Regions from separate parts of the Rhizobium sp. 768_B6_N1_8 genome, predicted to be linked through region 2. Evidence: predicted binding sites of a transcription regulator. Region 2 holds the regulator's gene; the other holds the start of a gene.

Region 1 (7,423 bases), 2.5 Mb from region 2:
TGCTGACGGGAACCTCTGTCGGCACTGCCTGGGCCTGGCAGGCGGTGTTTGCCGCGCTTCTCCTTACGGTGACATTGCTGCCGTTACGGCAGAAGGTTGCCGCTACGGCTGTCGTCTCCGCGCTTCTTCTCTGCGGCCTGTCGCTGACCGGCCATGCGGCCATGAATGACGGGTGGCTGCGGGTGCTGCACCGGGCGAACGACATGGTGCATGTGCTCTCGGGCGGCGCCTGGGTCGGGGCGCTGATCCCCGTGGCGCTCGTGCTTTCCCGGCTTGGTGATAGCGCGGCAGGGGCGGATGCCCTGACAGCGTTGATCCGTTTCTCGACGGCGGGGCATGTGGCGGTGGCGCTCGTCATTTTATCCGGGGTTGCCAATAGTCTGCTGATCATCGGCGGCTTGCCGCTTGACTGGAGCGTGCCGTATCAGCGGCTGCTTTCCCTGAAGATCGCGCTTGCCTTGCTGATGATGCTGATTGCCGTCGTCAACCGTTATGGGCTGGTGCCGCGCATGGGGCGGTCGCACTTGGCCGGGAAAGCGCTGGCGGTGGGGACCCTGGGGGAGCTCGTAATCGCCGCCTGCGTTGTGGCGCTCGTCGCCTGGTTCGGGACGCTGGAACCGTTTCCGGGATAGGGCGCTGCTTAACGCCACCTTCCGGAGCTAAGCCGGAAAATGCTCATCCATCCATAAACGGGCAAGGACGAAGTCGAGGTCATCTGGAGCCCATTCGCGGCGATCAGGCTGCCGCGAAGCCTTCCATTCTCAAACGCGCTTGGTTGGCTCTCTTATTGCTGCCTGCTCGATGCTCAGTTGGTCGCGGAGTTTGGAGAGCTCTTCATGCTTGACTTCCTTGATGTTCGGGGAGGCCATTTCCGCGTCCAGTTTCTTCAGACTTGCTTCTATCTCGGCAGATCTGACTTCGTTTTCACTCTTTTTCCGGAATTCGATCATATCGCGTCTCCTTGGGTGGCCGATATCAGGCAGATTTGAGCTCTTCTTGGTGCACGAGGTTCGCATGGCGACCGCAACTATTCCGGTTTCGAATTCCATCGACGCCAGACGTTCGATCCTTAAAAAATTTAAATAAGATCCAAAAGATTTTAAACAAGTGGGCCGCACCGATCCGCAGTCATTCAAGGCCCGGTGGAGATCACGCTCTCGGATTCTACCAAAACACGAATCTCACTAGCACTCTCAACGCAAGACTGCTAAAACGGTTCATCGGGATTGGCCATTCGGCTGCGATCCCGTCGAGGAACCCCACAATGACAGAGATTAATTTTCGGCCGTTACACGACCGCGTCGTCGTGCGCCGGATCGAGGCTGAAGCCAAGACCAAGGGCGGCATCATCATTCCTGACACGGTCAAGGAAAAGCCGCAGGAAGGCGAAATCGTCGCCGTCGGCACCGGCGCTCGTGACGAGTCCGGCAAAATCGTTCCGCTCGACGTCAAGGCCGGCGATCGCATCCTGTTCGGCAAGTGGTCCGGCACCGAGATCAAGATCAACGGTGAGGATCTGCTGATCATGAAGGAAGCGGATGTGATGGGCATTATCGCCTGATCGTCGACCGCATCCCTATTCTGTTTTATAGTGATCATTGGGCGATCAGCCCGGGAGGTTTCCATGTCTGCCAAACAAATCATATTCGGCCGCGATGCGCGCGAAAAGCTGCTGCGCGGTGTCGATATTCTCGCCGATGCGGTGAAGGTCACGCTTGGTCCGAAGGGCCGCAACGTCGTTATCGACAAGTCCTTCGGCGCGCCACGCATCACCAAGGATGGCGTCGCCGTCGCCAAAGAGATCGAACTGGATGACAAGTTCGAAAACATGGGCGCGCAGATGGTCCGCGAAGTTGCTTCGAAGACCAACGACATTGCCGGCGACGGCACCACGACCGCCACGGTTCTCGCACAGGCCATCGTTCGCGAAGGCGGCAAGGCTGTTGCAGCCGGCATGAACCCGATGGACTTGAAGCGCGGCATTGATCTTGCCGTTGCTGCTGTCGTCAAGGATCTGCTTTCCAAGGCCAAGACGATCAGCACGTCGGAAGAAATCGCCCAGGTCGGCACGATCTCGGCCAACGGCGAGACGGATGTTGGCCAGTACATCGCCGATGCGATGCAGAAGGTCGGCAACGAAGGTGTCATCACCGTCGAAGAAGCCAAGACCGCTGAAACCGAGCTCGAAGTCGTCGAAGGCATGCAGTTCGACCGCGGCTACCTGAGCCCGTACTTCGTCACCAACCCGGAAAAGATGGTTGCTGACCTCGAAGACGCTTTCATCCTGCTGCACGAAAAGAAGCTCTCGAACCTGCAGTCCATGCTCCCGGTTCTCGAAGCTGTCGTTCAGACCGGCAAGCCGCTCCTCATCATCGCTGAAGACGTCGAAGGCGAAGCTCTTGCCACGCTCGTCGTCAACAAGCTGCGCGGCGGCCTGAAGATTGCCGCTGTCAAGGCTCCGGGCTTCGGCGATCGCCGCAAGGCCATGCTGGAAGACATCGCTATCCTGACGGGCGGCACTGTCATCTCCGAAGACCTCGGCATCAAGCTCGAGTCCGTCACCCTCGACATGCTCGGCCGCACCAAGAAGGTTTCGATCTCCAAGGAAAACACGACGATCGTCGACGGCGCTGGCGCCAAGTCCGACATCGAAGGCCGTGTTGCCCAGATCAAGGCCCAGATCGAAGAAACCACCTCTGACTACGACCGCGAAAAGCTGCAGGAACGTCTTGCCAAGCTCGCTGGCGGCGTTGCCGTTATCCGCGTCGGCGGCTCGACGGAAATCGAAGTGAAGGAAAAGAAGGACCGCATCGACGACGCTCTCAACGCGACGCGCGCTGCTGTCGAAGAGGGTATCGTTCCGGGCGGCGGCACGGCCCTGCTGCGCTGCTCTATCGTTCTTGACGTCAAGGGCGAGAATGACGACCAGAATGCCGGCGTCAACATCATCCGCAAGGCGCTCCAGTCGCTGGTTCGCCAGATCGCCGAAAATGCTGGTGATGAAGGCTCGATCGTCGTCGGCAACATTCTCAAGAGCAATACAGACAACTACGGCTACAACGCCCAGACGTCTGAATATGGCGACATGATCGCCATGGGCATCGTCGACCCGGTCAAGGTCGTTCGTACGGCGCTGCAGAATGCGGCTTCGGTTGCCGGGCTTCTCGTGACCACGGAAGCCATGATCGCCGATATACCCAAGAAAGATTCCGCAGCAGGCGGCATGCCTGACATGGGCGGCATGATGTGAAGAAGTCGTTCCAGAAGCGCGTTCGCTGACACAAGACGTTGGCTGACACAAGGCAAGGGGGGCTCCGATTGATCGGGGCCTCCGACGTCCGGTTGGGCCGGTCGTCGTGCGCGGCCGTAGCGCTCCGGCAGATCGCGCCATGGCGCACTGGACCACAGCACCCGAAAGATGCCGTTCGTGGGGGAACTCGTGATCGCGGCCTGTGTTGTCGCGCTCGTTGCCTGGTTCGGGACGCTGAAGCCGTTTCCGGGGTAGGGCACATTGCTGAACCCCCAGACGACATGGGTGCAACGCGGCGCTTGCTGACCTTCTCGCTTTCCACACGGAAACCAGTTAAACGGGTGGGAACAACACGTTGCGAGGTTGTAAGCGATGGCTGGAAAAGTAGAATATACCGTGTTCCAGGGACGCGCAGGAGATCACAACGACCTGGCGATGCCGGGTGCGAAGGCGATCGGCGAGGAATTGGAACGCCGAACCGGCATTTCTCCTGCAGTGATCGGCACCCCGGAGCCCGCCGTGAATGGCGGTTGGCGCGAAGAGCTTGATGCGGCCCTGCCGTCGCTCAGAGAGTTGCAGTCCCGATTTGACGAGGTGTTGGCCGCAGGCGCGGCGTCGATCGCTGCCACCAGCCGTTGCGCGGTTTCGCTGGCAACCCTTCCAGCCGTTGCGAAGCACCATCCCGCGGCCTGCATCGTGTGGTTCGATGCACATGGCGATCTCAATCCACCGGAGGCCAGCCCTACCGGATATCTCGGCGGGCTGGCGCTTGCGGGGCCACTTGGCCTTTGGGATTCCGGTCTCGGTGCGGGTTTAAGCTTTGATCAGGTCGTTCTCGTCGGTCAACGTGACCTCGATCCGTACGAACTGGATCTGATCGCGAAACACGACATCCCGCATATCGAACCAGGAGCCGATCTCGCGACCGACCTTGGGAGAGCGATCGCCGGTCGCTCCGTCTATGTGCATTTCGACTGCGATGTCTTGGAGCCCGGCATCGTGCCGACAGATTACGAATGCGAAGGCGGCTTGTCGCTGGATGATGTGCGAGCCTGCTGCAAGGTTATCGCAGAACATGACTTCGTCGGGATAGAAATTGCCGAGTTCCAGAACTCGTGGGAAGCTGGCGGCCCGCCAGTCTCACCGAGCGCTCTGCTCGATGCCCTGGAGCCGGTTTTGACAAAGAGCTCCCACTAAGCGAATGGCAGCTTAGGTCCTGAATCCGGTCGCCATCCCTGCTGCGTGGCTCATCCTGAAAGCAGACGTGCGAGCGTGGCTCCAATGGTAAGAGCCTGATTTCATTTGTTGTTTGAACGGCGTTCCGGCTCTTTTTTTAACATGATCGAGAGGCGACATACGGTCAGCCGCCCCGTCTTAAACGTAAGTTTGGATTACGGGCGCGTGAGGGCGGCTGTAGTTGTTAGGGGCCGCCACCAAAGAGCGCTCGAAAACGGAAACGTCTGGAAACGTGAGGTTCGAGCGCCGGATCCATGCTGGTATGCGACATCCGCGTATTACCGAATGGACAGTGACAGGCTGGTGTCCACGCAACACAGGAGCGCGTCATGTCGCAGTTAGAAACAAAAGCCCGTAGCACGGGTCCGCAACAGACAAATATGTCCTCGCAGAACAGTTCGGCTCCCGGTGGAGCAAAGCCCGGCGAGCTGGTTCCGTCGCGCTATGCGCTTGATATCGGCGACATCGAGGTGATGGTGGTCAGCGATGGGGTTCTGCCGCTGCCAACCGCGATGTTGGGACACAACGCCGACCCGAAGGTGCGGGCCGGCTGGCTGGGCGACATGTTCCTGCCGCCGGACGCTTTCGACTGGTCGCTGAACGTGGTCGTGGTGCGTAGCGGCGCACAGACCATCCTCGTCGATGCGGGGCTCGGGATCGACCCGGACTTGAACCTGCCGCGGGCCGGACAGTTGATCAAGCGACTGGAGGCCGCAGGCATCGATCTTGGTTCCGTGACCGACGTGGTGCTGACCCACATGCACATGGACCATGTTGGCGGGCTGCTCGTCGAAGGGGTGAAGGAACGGCTGCGTCCGGACCTGCGCATCCATGTGGCCGCCGCCGAGGTCAAATTCTGGGAGGCGCCCGATTTCTCTCACGTCTCAATGCCGCCGGGCTTTCCGGACGCGCTTCGGGCAGCCGCCAAGCGGTTCGCCAAGGAGTACCAAAACCAGCTGCGGCTGTTCGATGAAGAATACGAGGTGGCGCCGGGTGTCGTCGTCTCCCGCACCGGTGGCCATACCCCCGGGCACAGCGTGGTCCGCGTGGCCTCCGGCGGCGACAAGCTGATGTTTGCCGGCGACGCCGTGTTTGCGGTCGGGTTCGAACATCCCGACTGGTTCAACGGTTTCGAACACGACCCCGAAGAGGCGGTTCGCGTTCGTATCCGACTTCTGCGTGAGCTCGCGGCGACCGGCGAACTGTTGGTGGCCACGCACCTGCCGTTCCCGTCCATCGGCCATGTGGCGGTCGACGGCGAAGCCTTTCGCTGGGTGCCGATCTTCTGGGACTACTGACGGGGTCGTGTCACGCCGCACCAGCTGAGCGTGGCACATATCCGGCTCAATCAGCGAGGCCCGGCGAATGCCTGGGCCTCGTTTCATTTTGGCGGCCGTATGCCGCTGGAGCCGCTTCCGGGGCAAGAGCGCTCGCCCGGCATGATCTCACTTTGTCGGCTCGAAGCGAAGTATGCCGGCGACCCTCGCCTTGGTGCCGGAATCCGAGGGGTGGGAGACGCCATCCATGACCTGCACGTCCGGAAAGTCGAAGGGGCTGATACCCTCGATGCAGGCGACATTGATGCCGAACTGGCTCGGATTCGAGCGGCGCTGGTGATGGGTATAGATGCCACAGGTCTTGCAGAAATAATGCTTCGCCGTGCGGGTATTGAATTGATAGAGCGTCAGGTTGTCTTCGCCCCGAATAAATTCGATATCCTTGAGATCGGCTGAGACGGCGATGGCGCCGCGCATGCGGCAGTAAGAGCAGGTGCAGCGGCGGATCGTGTTGAATTCGTCCGCCAACCGGAGCCGGAATTTGACGCGGCCGCAGTGGCAGGCCGCATTATGCTCATGTCTCTCGTCGCTCATGATCCGCTTGTCTCTCTCAATGAATTCCCAAACTAGGCCCAGCGCTCGCAAAAGGCTTCGATATCGCTGGACTGAAAATCGGCGAGCCGTGCCATGATGGTCTCGAACGGCCAGTCCCACCAAGCGATCGCGGCAAGTTTTTCCGCAACGTTTCGCGAGAAGCGCTCGCGCAGGAACCTGGCGGGAACGCCGCCGACGATCGTATAGGGCGCAACGTCCTTGGTCACCACCGCGCCTGCCGCGAGCACGGCGCCGTCTCCAACCGTCACACCCGGAAGCACGATGACGCCATGGCCGATCCAGACGTCATTGCCGATGATGGCGCGGTCCGCCTTTCGCTCGGCGAAGAAGGAGTGATCGCGCGCGGCGTCTGCGGAGTAATATTCCGGGCAATAGGTGAAGCGGTGCATCGACGGGCGGTCCATCGGGTGATTGGGTGCGCCGGTCCTGACTTCTGCGGCGATGGCGCAGAATTTCCCGATTGTTGCATCGCTGACGATGCAGCGCTGTCCGAGATAGGAGTAATCCCCGAGTTCGACCGTGTGCAGGGAGGTATTATCCAGGATCTCGCAGCATTTGCCGATGCTGGAATCCCTGAGGGTAGCGGTCGGGTGGATGACGGTTTCGGCGATCTTGGGGCGGTTCGGCTGGGTGGTCGAGTCCATGGGCAGTCTCCGGATTTCGGTCTGCCTAATCGGGAACGGTGAAGGATATGTGACGCAAGAACGCCGCGATGATCGGCGCACGTGTTCAATGGGCCATGGGTTGCCAGTCCGCCGACCGTGCCGAAGATTTCTGCGCAGAAGGCGTGATCCGCGTCCATTGCGCTCGCGCTATTCCCTCACAGCCCGAAAATGATCTGGCAGGTCGAGGTGTTCGACGGAAAGAACCCGTCTTCGCCAACCGGAACGACCCTGTCGCTCAGCGGCTTCACCCGCGTGATCATTCCGGATTTTGCGGTGACGGCGACGGTGCAGGACACTTCCTGATCATGTTCCGGTGAGAAGATCCGCTTGGTGAGGACCATGTTACCGATGTATTCCGTCTGGTCATAGGTTCTTGCGGG
Region 2 (7,423 bases):
CGAGGGCGTGCCGCCGCCGAGGAATACGCTGGTCACCGTCTTCGGCCCGCTCATCTGGCGGGCCGTGGCGATCTCCTTTAGGAAAGCTGCGACGTAGCGCTCCTGATCGACCGGCTGATGGCGGACATGGCTGTTGAAATCGCAATAGGGACACTTCGCCGCACAAAAAGGCCAATGCACATAGATCCCGAAACCGGGTTCGCCGGTATCAGGCAGAAGCTTTGTGTCGGACATCAGCGCAGGCGAATCGATCATGTTCTAAGCTTGGCCTTATGCTTCCAGGCAGGTTTCGACAAAGAGCTTGAAGGCGCGAGCGCGGTGCGACAGCGCCTGCGGCTTGCCGATATTCCAGCCATGCTTTTCCTCCGCACTCATCTCGCCGAAGGTCACATCATAGCCTTCTGGCTGGAAGACCGGATCATAGCCGAAACCCTGCGTTCCACGCGGCGGCCAGGCAACGGTGCCTTCCACTTCGCCGCGGAAAAGCTCCGTGTGGCCATCCGGCCAGGCAAGGCAGAGCACGCTGACGAAACGCGCGGTGCGCTGCTCCGGCTTCGTGGCACCTGCCTTTTCCAGTGCCTTCTCGACCTTTTCCATGGCCATGTTGAAATCACGGGGGCCGTTGCCTGTCTCCGCCCAGTCGGCCGTGTAGACGCCGGGATCACCGCCGAGGGCATCGACGACGAGTCCGGAATCGTCAGAAAGCGCGGGCATGCCGGAGGCCTTGGCCGAGGCGATTGCCTTGATCGTGGCATTTTCCTCGAAGGTCGTCCCTGTTTCCTTGGGCTCGATGAAATTGAGCTCGGCAGCCGATTTGGCGGTGAAGCCAAGCGGCCCGATCAGATCCTGGATTTCGCGGATCTTGCCCTGATTATGGCTGGCGACGACAATAGTCTTGGTTTCAAGCTTACGCATAAAGTATCCTTATCCCATGCCCCAGATTTTCGCCTCCGCGCATTCCAGGCTATTGCCATCAGGATCGCGGAAATAAATCGATCGGCCGCCCTGCGGCCAGTGAACCTCGGATTCGATGCCGATGCCGGCAGCTTTCAGCTTCTCCGCCATCGCATCGAGATTATCTCCCGAAACCCTGAAGCAGGCGTGGCCTTTTCCGATGGTGCCATGTGGCGGAACCTGCAGGCTGTCAGGTGCCGGTGGCTTCACCGTTTCCTCCGGGTTGAAGATCAGGAGCACGCCCGGTCCGCAGCGGAAAAATACATGGCGGTTGCCCGAACGTGCGATCTTCTCAAGGCCCAGCACAGTTCCGTAGAAGCCTTCGGCCGCATCAAGATCGGTTGCGTAGAGCGCGGTCTCAAGAATGCCTTCGATGGGTTGCGCCATTGCCCGCCCCTTGTCCGGCCTTGCCCCCGGGAGCAGGGACAAGGAAATTCACTAGCGAGGCTTGAAAGGCCTCAGGCGATCGCCTGCTTCTGCAGGTCTACCAGGTCGGCAATGCCTGCTTTGGCAAGGCCCATCAGCGAGGAGAATTCTTCCTCGGTGAAAGGCGTGCCTTCTGCCGTGCCTTGAATCTCCACAATGCCGCCGGCGCCCGTCATGACGAAATTGGCATCGGTCTCGGCCGAGGAATCCTCGAGATAGTCGAGGTCGATCACCGGCTGATTGGCGAAGATACCGCAGGAGATCGCCGCGACATGATCCTTCAGCACGCGGTCGGCCTTGATCATGTTGCGGGTTTCCATCCAGCGCAGGCAGTCGTACAGCGCAATCCAGCCGCCGGTGATCGAGGCCGTGCGCGTGCCGCCATCCGCCTGGATGACATCGCAGTCGAGCGTGATCTGGCGTTCGCCGAGCGCGGTCAGATCGACCACGGCACGCAGCGAGCGGCCGATGAGGCGCTGGATTTCCTGCGTGCGGCCGCCCTGCTTGCCGGCAGCAGCTTCGCGCTTCATGCGTTCGCCGGTTGCGCGCGGCAGCATGCCATATTCGGCGGTGACCCAGCCCTTGCCGGTGTTGCGCAGCCACGGCGGGGTCTTGTCTTCGAGGCTTGCCGTGCAGAGCACGTGTGTGTCGCCGAACTTTACCAGGCAGGAACCTTCCGCATGCTTGGAAAAATTGCGCTCGAAGGAGACCTTGCGCATCTGGTCTGTTTTTCTGCCTGAAGGCCGCATTCTCTTCTCCTGAAACATGATGCCGAAAAGCGTAAGCGCTTCTCGGGCAATGTCATGCATGCATTGTATCGTCGCCCGCTTCTACGATTGGCTGCGTGCATTTGCAAATTCCCTTTTGCCACGGGGGACAGAATGGCTATATTTCCCTGACATCATTCAGTGCGGGTGCGAAAAGTTCATGAGCTACAGGTCGACATCAATTTCGGATGCCGTGGCTGCGCTGGATGAACGGTCGAAGGAAATTTTCCGGCGCATCGTCGAAGGCTACCTGGAGCATGGCGAGCCCTTGGGCTCCCGCAATCTTTCGCGTCTTCTGCCCATGTCTCTGTCGCCTGCCTCCGTTCGCAATGTCATGAGCGATCTGGAAGAGCTCGGGCTTATCTATTCTCCGCATGTCAGCGCCGGCCGCCTGCCGACCCAGATCGGCCTGCGCTTCTTCGTCGATGCCTTCATGCAGGTCGGCGATCTCTCCGTCGAGGAGCGTGCCAGCATCGACCGCCAGGTCCGGGCCGGAAGCCGCGACAATCCGGTGGAATCGATGATGAACGAGGCAAGCCGCATGCTCTCGGGCATTTCGCGCGGCGCCGGCCTCGTCATTACGTCCAAGAGCGACCCGGTTCTGAAACATGTCGAGTTCATCCGCCTGGAGCCTACCAAGGCGCTGGCCGTGCTTGTCGGCGATCATGATCAGATAGAAAACCGCATCATCGAACTGCCTGCGGGCGTTACCTCCTCGCAGCTCACCGAAGCCGCCAATTTTCTCAACGCGCACATGACCGGCCAGACGCTGCCGGAATTGCGCCTGCAATTGAGCCGGCTGAAAGATGAAGTTCGCCACGAGCTCGATGCGCTGTCGCGGGATCTCGTGGAGCGCGGCATCGCCGTATGGGCCGGTAGCTCGGACGAGACCAAGCCGGCACAGCTCATCATCCGCGGCCGCGCAAACCTGCTGGAAGGCGTAGGTGGGGCGGAAGACCTCGACCGGCTGCGCCTGCTCTTCGATGACCTCGAGAAAAAGGACAGCTTGATCGAACTCCTGAACCTTGCCGAAAGCGGGCCGGGTGTGCGCATTTTCATCGGTTCGGAAAACAAGCTCTTCTCGCTTTCCGGCTCCTCGCTCATTGTGGCGCCCTATCGTGATGACGACGACCGCATCGTCGGCGCGGTGGGCGTGATCGGTCCTACGCGGCTCAATTATTCCCGCATCGTGCCGATGGTGGACTATACGGCCCAGCTCGTGTCGCGCCTTTCGCGCGGATCTCTCTGATCCCTTGCGCGAAACCGGCGGAATTTTAGCTTCTTCGTCACGCAGACTTGATTTTTTCCGGCCAAACATCGATATCGGGCGCATCTGAGAATACACGAACCGGAGACCGTCATGACTGATGAAACGACGAAGAACGGACCTGACGCGGCTGCGGCGGAAGCCACAGCCGACGCCGCCGCAAACGTCGAGAATGAAGCCGTGAAGGAAGCAGCTGCAGGCGAACCGGATGCGCTTGAGCTTCTGAAGGCCGAGAATACCGAATTGCGCGACCGCTATCTGCGGCTTGCCGCTGAAATGGATAATCTGCGACGCCGTACAGAGCGCGAGGTCAAGGACGCCAAGTCCTATTCCGTCGCAGGCTTCGCCCGCGACATGCTGGCCGTCTCGGACAATCTGCGCCGTGCGATCGACGCCATTCCGCCCGAGGTCAAGGCTGCTGCCGACGCTGGCCTGACGACGCTGATCGAGGGTGTCGAGATGACCGAGCGTTCCATGCTCTCGGCTCTCGAGCGCCACGGCGTTCGCAAGCTGGAGCCGGTCGGCCAGAAGTTCGATCCGAACTTCCATCAGGCGATGTTCGAAGTGCCGAACACCGAAGTGCCGAACAATACGGTCGTGCAGGTCGTACAGGCCGGTTTCTCCATCGGTGAGCGCGTGCTGCGCCCGGCCATGGTCGGCGTCGCCAAGGGTGGTCCGAAACTCGTGGAAGCCGAGGCCAACTCGGTTCTGGACGAGAAGGACGCCTAAGACAAAGGACGTCTGACAATTAAGAAAGGCCGCGCGAGCGGCCTTTCTGGCTCCTGTCTAATCTTGGCGGATCATATCCGCGCAAAGCGCTCGATCAGCAGATCGAAAAAGCCGTCGGCATCGACGAAGCGCATGACCTTCGCATTGCGCTTGCGCTCGGTCACATGCCACCAGTCGACAACGGTCATGCCGACGGTCAGCTCCGACGCTACCTCGATCTCGACATTGCAGTCCCGGCCCTTGAAGAGCTCAGGCTTCAGAAGGTAAGCGACCGTCGTCGGGTCGTGAAGCGGGCCGCCATCCGAGCCATATTTTTCTATGTCGAAGCGCTCGAAGAATTCCAGCATCTCCACCATCGCCTTGGCGGGCGCTGTGCCGATTTCGGCCATGCGCTTGACGCGGTCCTTGCGGGTCAGAAGCTGATGCGTCACGTCGAGCGGCATCATGACGACGGGCACGCCCGAGCGGAACACGATATCGGCGGCTTCCGGATCGACATAGATGTTGAATTCAGCAGCCGGCGTGATGTTGCCGCCTTCAAAGAAGCCGCCGCCCATCATGACAAGTTCGCGGATACGCGGCACGATGTCGGGCGCCTTCTGGAAGGCCAGGCCGATATTGGTCAGCGGTCCGAGCGTGCAGAGCGTAACTGTGCCTTCCGGCTCGCGTCGCAGCGTTTCGATGATGAAGTCGACGGAATGCTCCGCCTGCAGCGGCATCGTCGGCTCTGGAAGGGTAGGGCCGTCGAGACCTGTCTTGCCATGCACGTGCTCGGCGGTGACGAGCTTGCGGGTTATCGGCCGGTCGGCGCCGGCAAAGACCTTGATATCGGTCCGCTCGCAAAGCTCGCAGATGATGCGCGCATTGCGGCTTGTCAGAGACAGCGGCACGTTACCGGCGACAGTGGTGATGCCCAGGACATCAAGCTCTCCCGGACTGCCGAAGGCCAGCATGATCGCGGCAGCATCGTCCTGGCCGGGATCGGTGTCGATAATGATTTTTCTCGGTTCTGCCATCCGGGTAGTTCCATCCTCTGGTGCGTGTCGCTCTAGCATGCACCTTTTCATTGTCTTCACGCTCCCGTCGCAAATCAACACAGTGCACCGGGGCATGTTTTGATGCGGGGCACTGCGTCCTTTGTCAAGGAAGCGGTCCTACGAAGCTTTACCTTAAAATGCGGGAGGCCTGGCCGGCGGCCATCACGCCTTGCAGCGAGCAACTGTCGTTCCCATATTAGCGGTACCCGGATGCTGCGTGTTGAGGTCCGGAGAGGTCGCTTGCATCAAGGACTTTGGAATATGAGCCGTATCACCCCTTTCGCCAGCCCGCTGCTTCTGGGCTTTGATGCCATGGAAAAGACGCTCGAGCGGATTTCCAAGGCGAGCGATGGTTATCCACCCTATAATATCGAACGCATCGCCGCAGGCCACGACGCGCCTGAGCGGCTTCGCATTACGCTTGCCGTCGCCGGTTTCAGCGAAGAAGAGCTCGATGTGTCGACCGAGGAAAACCAGCTTCTGATCCGTGGCCGGCAGATCGATCAGGGCGAGCGCGATTATCTCTATCGTGGCATTGCGGCGAGACAGTTCCAGCGGACTTTCGTTCTCGCGGATGGCATGCAGGTCTTAGGCGCAAGCCTCAAGAACGGTCTGCTCTCGGTGGATCTAATTCGCCCGGAACCGGCGCGCATGGTCAAGAAAATTAACATTTCGGTTTCACAGTAGCACAACGGTTTGTTGAACCGTTGGTCCCTTCTCTCGGAGGAACAGGAATGTTGATGAAAGAAGCTACGTCGCGTCTGACCAAGTCCGAACTTGCCGGCATCGGCAATGGCGAGGTCGCCTATATCCGCAAAATACGCAATGAAGAGGTTGCCAAGTGCTTCCCCGAGGCGCCGGATATCGATCCAAGCGTTGATCTCTGGGCATTGTTCGGCGCTGATGGTACACCGATCCTGCTGACGGATAACCGCTCCAGCACCTTCTTCAAGGCTGCCGAAGACGAGCTGAAGACAGTCAGCCTGCATTGATCACGACCGGACTGCCGCAAGGCCGACCGTCAGAATGCATGTGTGAAGAATGATAATGGGCGATGCGAGGGACTCATGCTAGTCCCTTGCCCATGCGTATAGCCGCCTTCCAGCGTTTTCCCATTTTCGACGACACGGAGGCCGCGGCCGAAGTCATATTGAGCGACCTGCTCTGGGCCGATGCACATGGTGTCGATCTCGCTCTTTTTTCGGAATCCTACCTTCAGGGACATAGCTACCGGCAGCATCGCGTTGAACGACGGGCGCTCTCGCTTGACAGCCCTGCATTTCGTTCAATTCTGGAAAAGCTCGCGCCGACAAGGGCAACCGCCGTCATAGGCTGTTTCGAACGCCGTGGCGAAGCGGTCTTCAACAGTGCTGTCGTGATCGAAGCCGGCGTGCTGCGTGGCACCTATGCCAAGGCTTACCCCATCGAGAGCGGCTGTGCTCCGGGAACGGACTTCCCTGTCTGGAGCCGCGCCGGCCGCACCTTCGGCATCAATATCTGTAACGACACCAACTATCCCGATGCCGCTGACAGGCTCGTTGCACAGGGCGCGGATCTGATCTGCTGCCCGATCAATATGGTACTGCGGCCTCTCAAGGCCGAGATCTGGCGCGAGGAATCACTGGAGCATATGCGCTCCTGCGCGCGGCGGACGAAGCGCTGGTACATGTGTTGCGACGCCGTAGGCGCAGTCGACGAAGGCCCAGACCGGTGGTTCGGCTATGGCTGCACAGCCATCATCGCGCCCGACGGCTCCGTCATCGGCCAAGCCGTCGAAGGCGTCGAGGATGTCGTGATGGCTGATCTGCCCTGAAAGCTCACACCTAGGTAGGTCAGACACGCTTGAAGGTGAGATAGGCCGAGGAGCGACCTTCGCGGCGAGCCTTGGCTTCATAGCGGGTGCTCGGCCAGCCCTCATAGGGCGTCAGCCAGTCGGCGGCATTCTGCGCCATCCATTCGAAGCCGCCATGGTCGCGGCATTTCAGCAGCGTCCAGTTCACATAGGTGTCGATGTCTGAGGCGAAACAGAACAGCCCGCCTGGCTTCAGCACCCGGTGAAAACGGTCGAGATTGGTCTTGGAGACGAAGCGACGCTTCCAGTGCTTCCGCTTCGGCCAGGGGTCCGGATAGAGCAGGTCGATCTGATCGAGGCAATGATCGGGAAGCCAGTCGAGAAGCTGCGTCGCGTCATCGTTATAGACACGCACGTTGCGCGCACCCGTTTCCTCGACGCGTGCAAGCAG

What was found. Region 2 encodes HrcA, which represses chaperone genes, less so after heat shock. Its sites were predicted from a motif close to GTTAGCACTCNCNNNNNGNGAGTGCTAAC; they were not measured.
Region 1: the regulator HrcA is predicted to act here: its motif matches at 1,184-1,212, upstream of groES (co-chaperone GroES).

Annotation. Positions count from the first base shown of each region.
Region 1 is NZ_JBPWPV010000001.1:2,523,709-2,531,131, reverse strand. It holds gene copD (copper homeostasis membrane protein CopD) at 1-632, shown strand, start outside; gene AB8B33_RS13060 (hypothetical protein) at 762-950, opposite strand; gene groES (co-chaperone GroES) at 1,265-1,561, shown strand; gene groL (chaperonin GroEL) at 1,625-3,250, shown strand; gene AB8B33_RS13045 (arginase family protein) at 3,623-4,447, shown strand; gene AB8B33_RS13040 (MBL fold metallo-hydrolase) at 4,867-5,784, shown strand; gene AB8B33_RS13035 (GFA family protein) at 5,932-6,357, opposite strand; gene AB8B33_RS13030 (DapH/DapD/GlmU-related protein) at 6,390-7,022, opposite strand; gene AB8B33_RS13025 (hypothetical protein) at 7,199-7,423, opposite strand, start outside.
Region 2 is NZ_JBPWPV010000001.1:5,863-13,285, forward strand. It holds gene hemW (radical SAM family heme chaperone HemW) at 1-255, opposite strand, end outside; gene rdgB (RdgB/HAM1 family non-canonical purine NTP pyrophosphatase) at 271-915, opposite strand; gene AB8B33_RS00035 (VOC family protein) at 925-1,341, opposite strand; gene rph (ribonuclease PH) at 1,413-2,129, opposite strand; gene hrcA (heat-inducible transcriptional repressor HrcA) at 2,308-3,396, shown strand; gene grpE (nucleotide exchange factor GrpE) at 3,508-4,143, shown strand; gene AB8B33_RS00055 (nucleoside hydrolase) at 4,215-5,159, opposite strand; gene AB8B33_RS00060 (Hsp20 family protein) at 5,442-5,867, shown strand; gene AB8B33_RS00065 (DUF1150 family protein) at 5,915-6,172, shown strand; gene AB8B33_RS00070 (carbon-nitrogen hydrolase family protein) at 6,265-6,993, shown strand; gene trmB (tRNA (guanine(46)-N(7))-methyltransferase TrmB) at 7,013-7,423, opposite strand, start outside.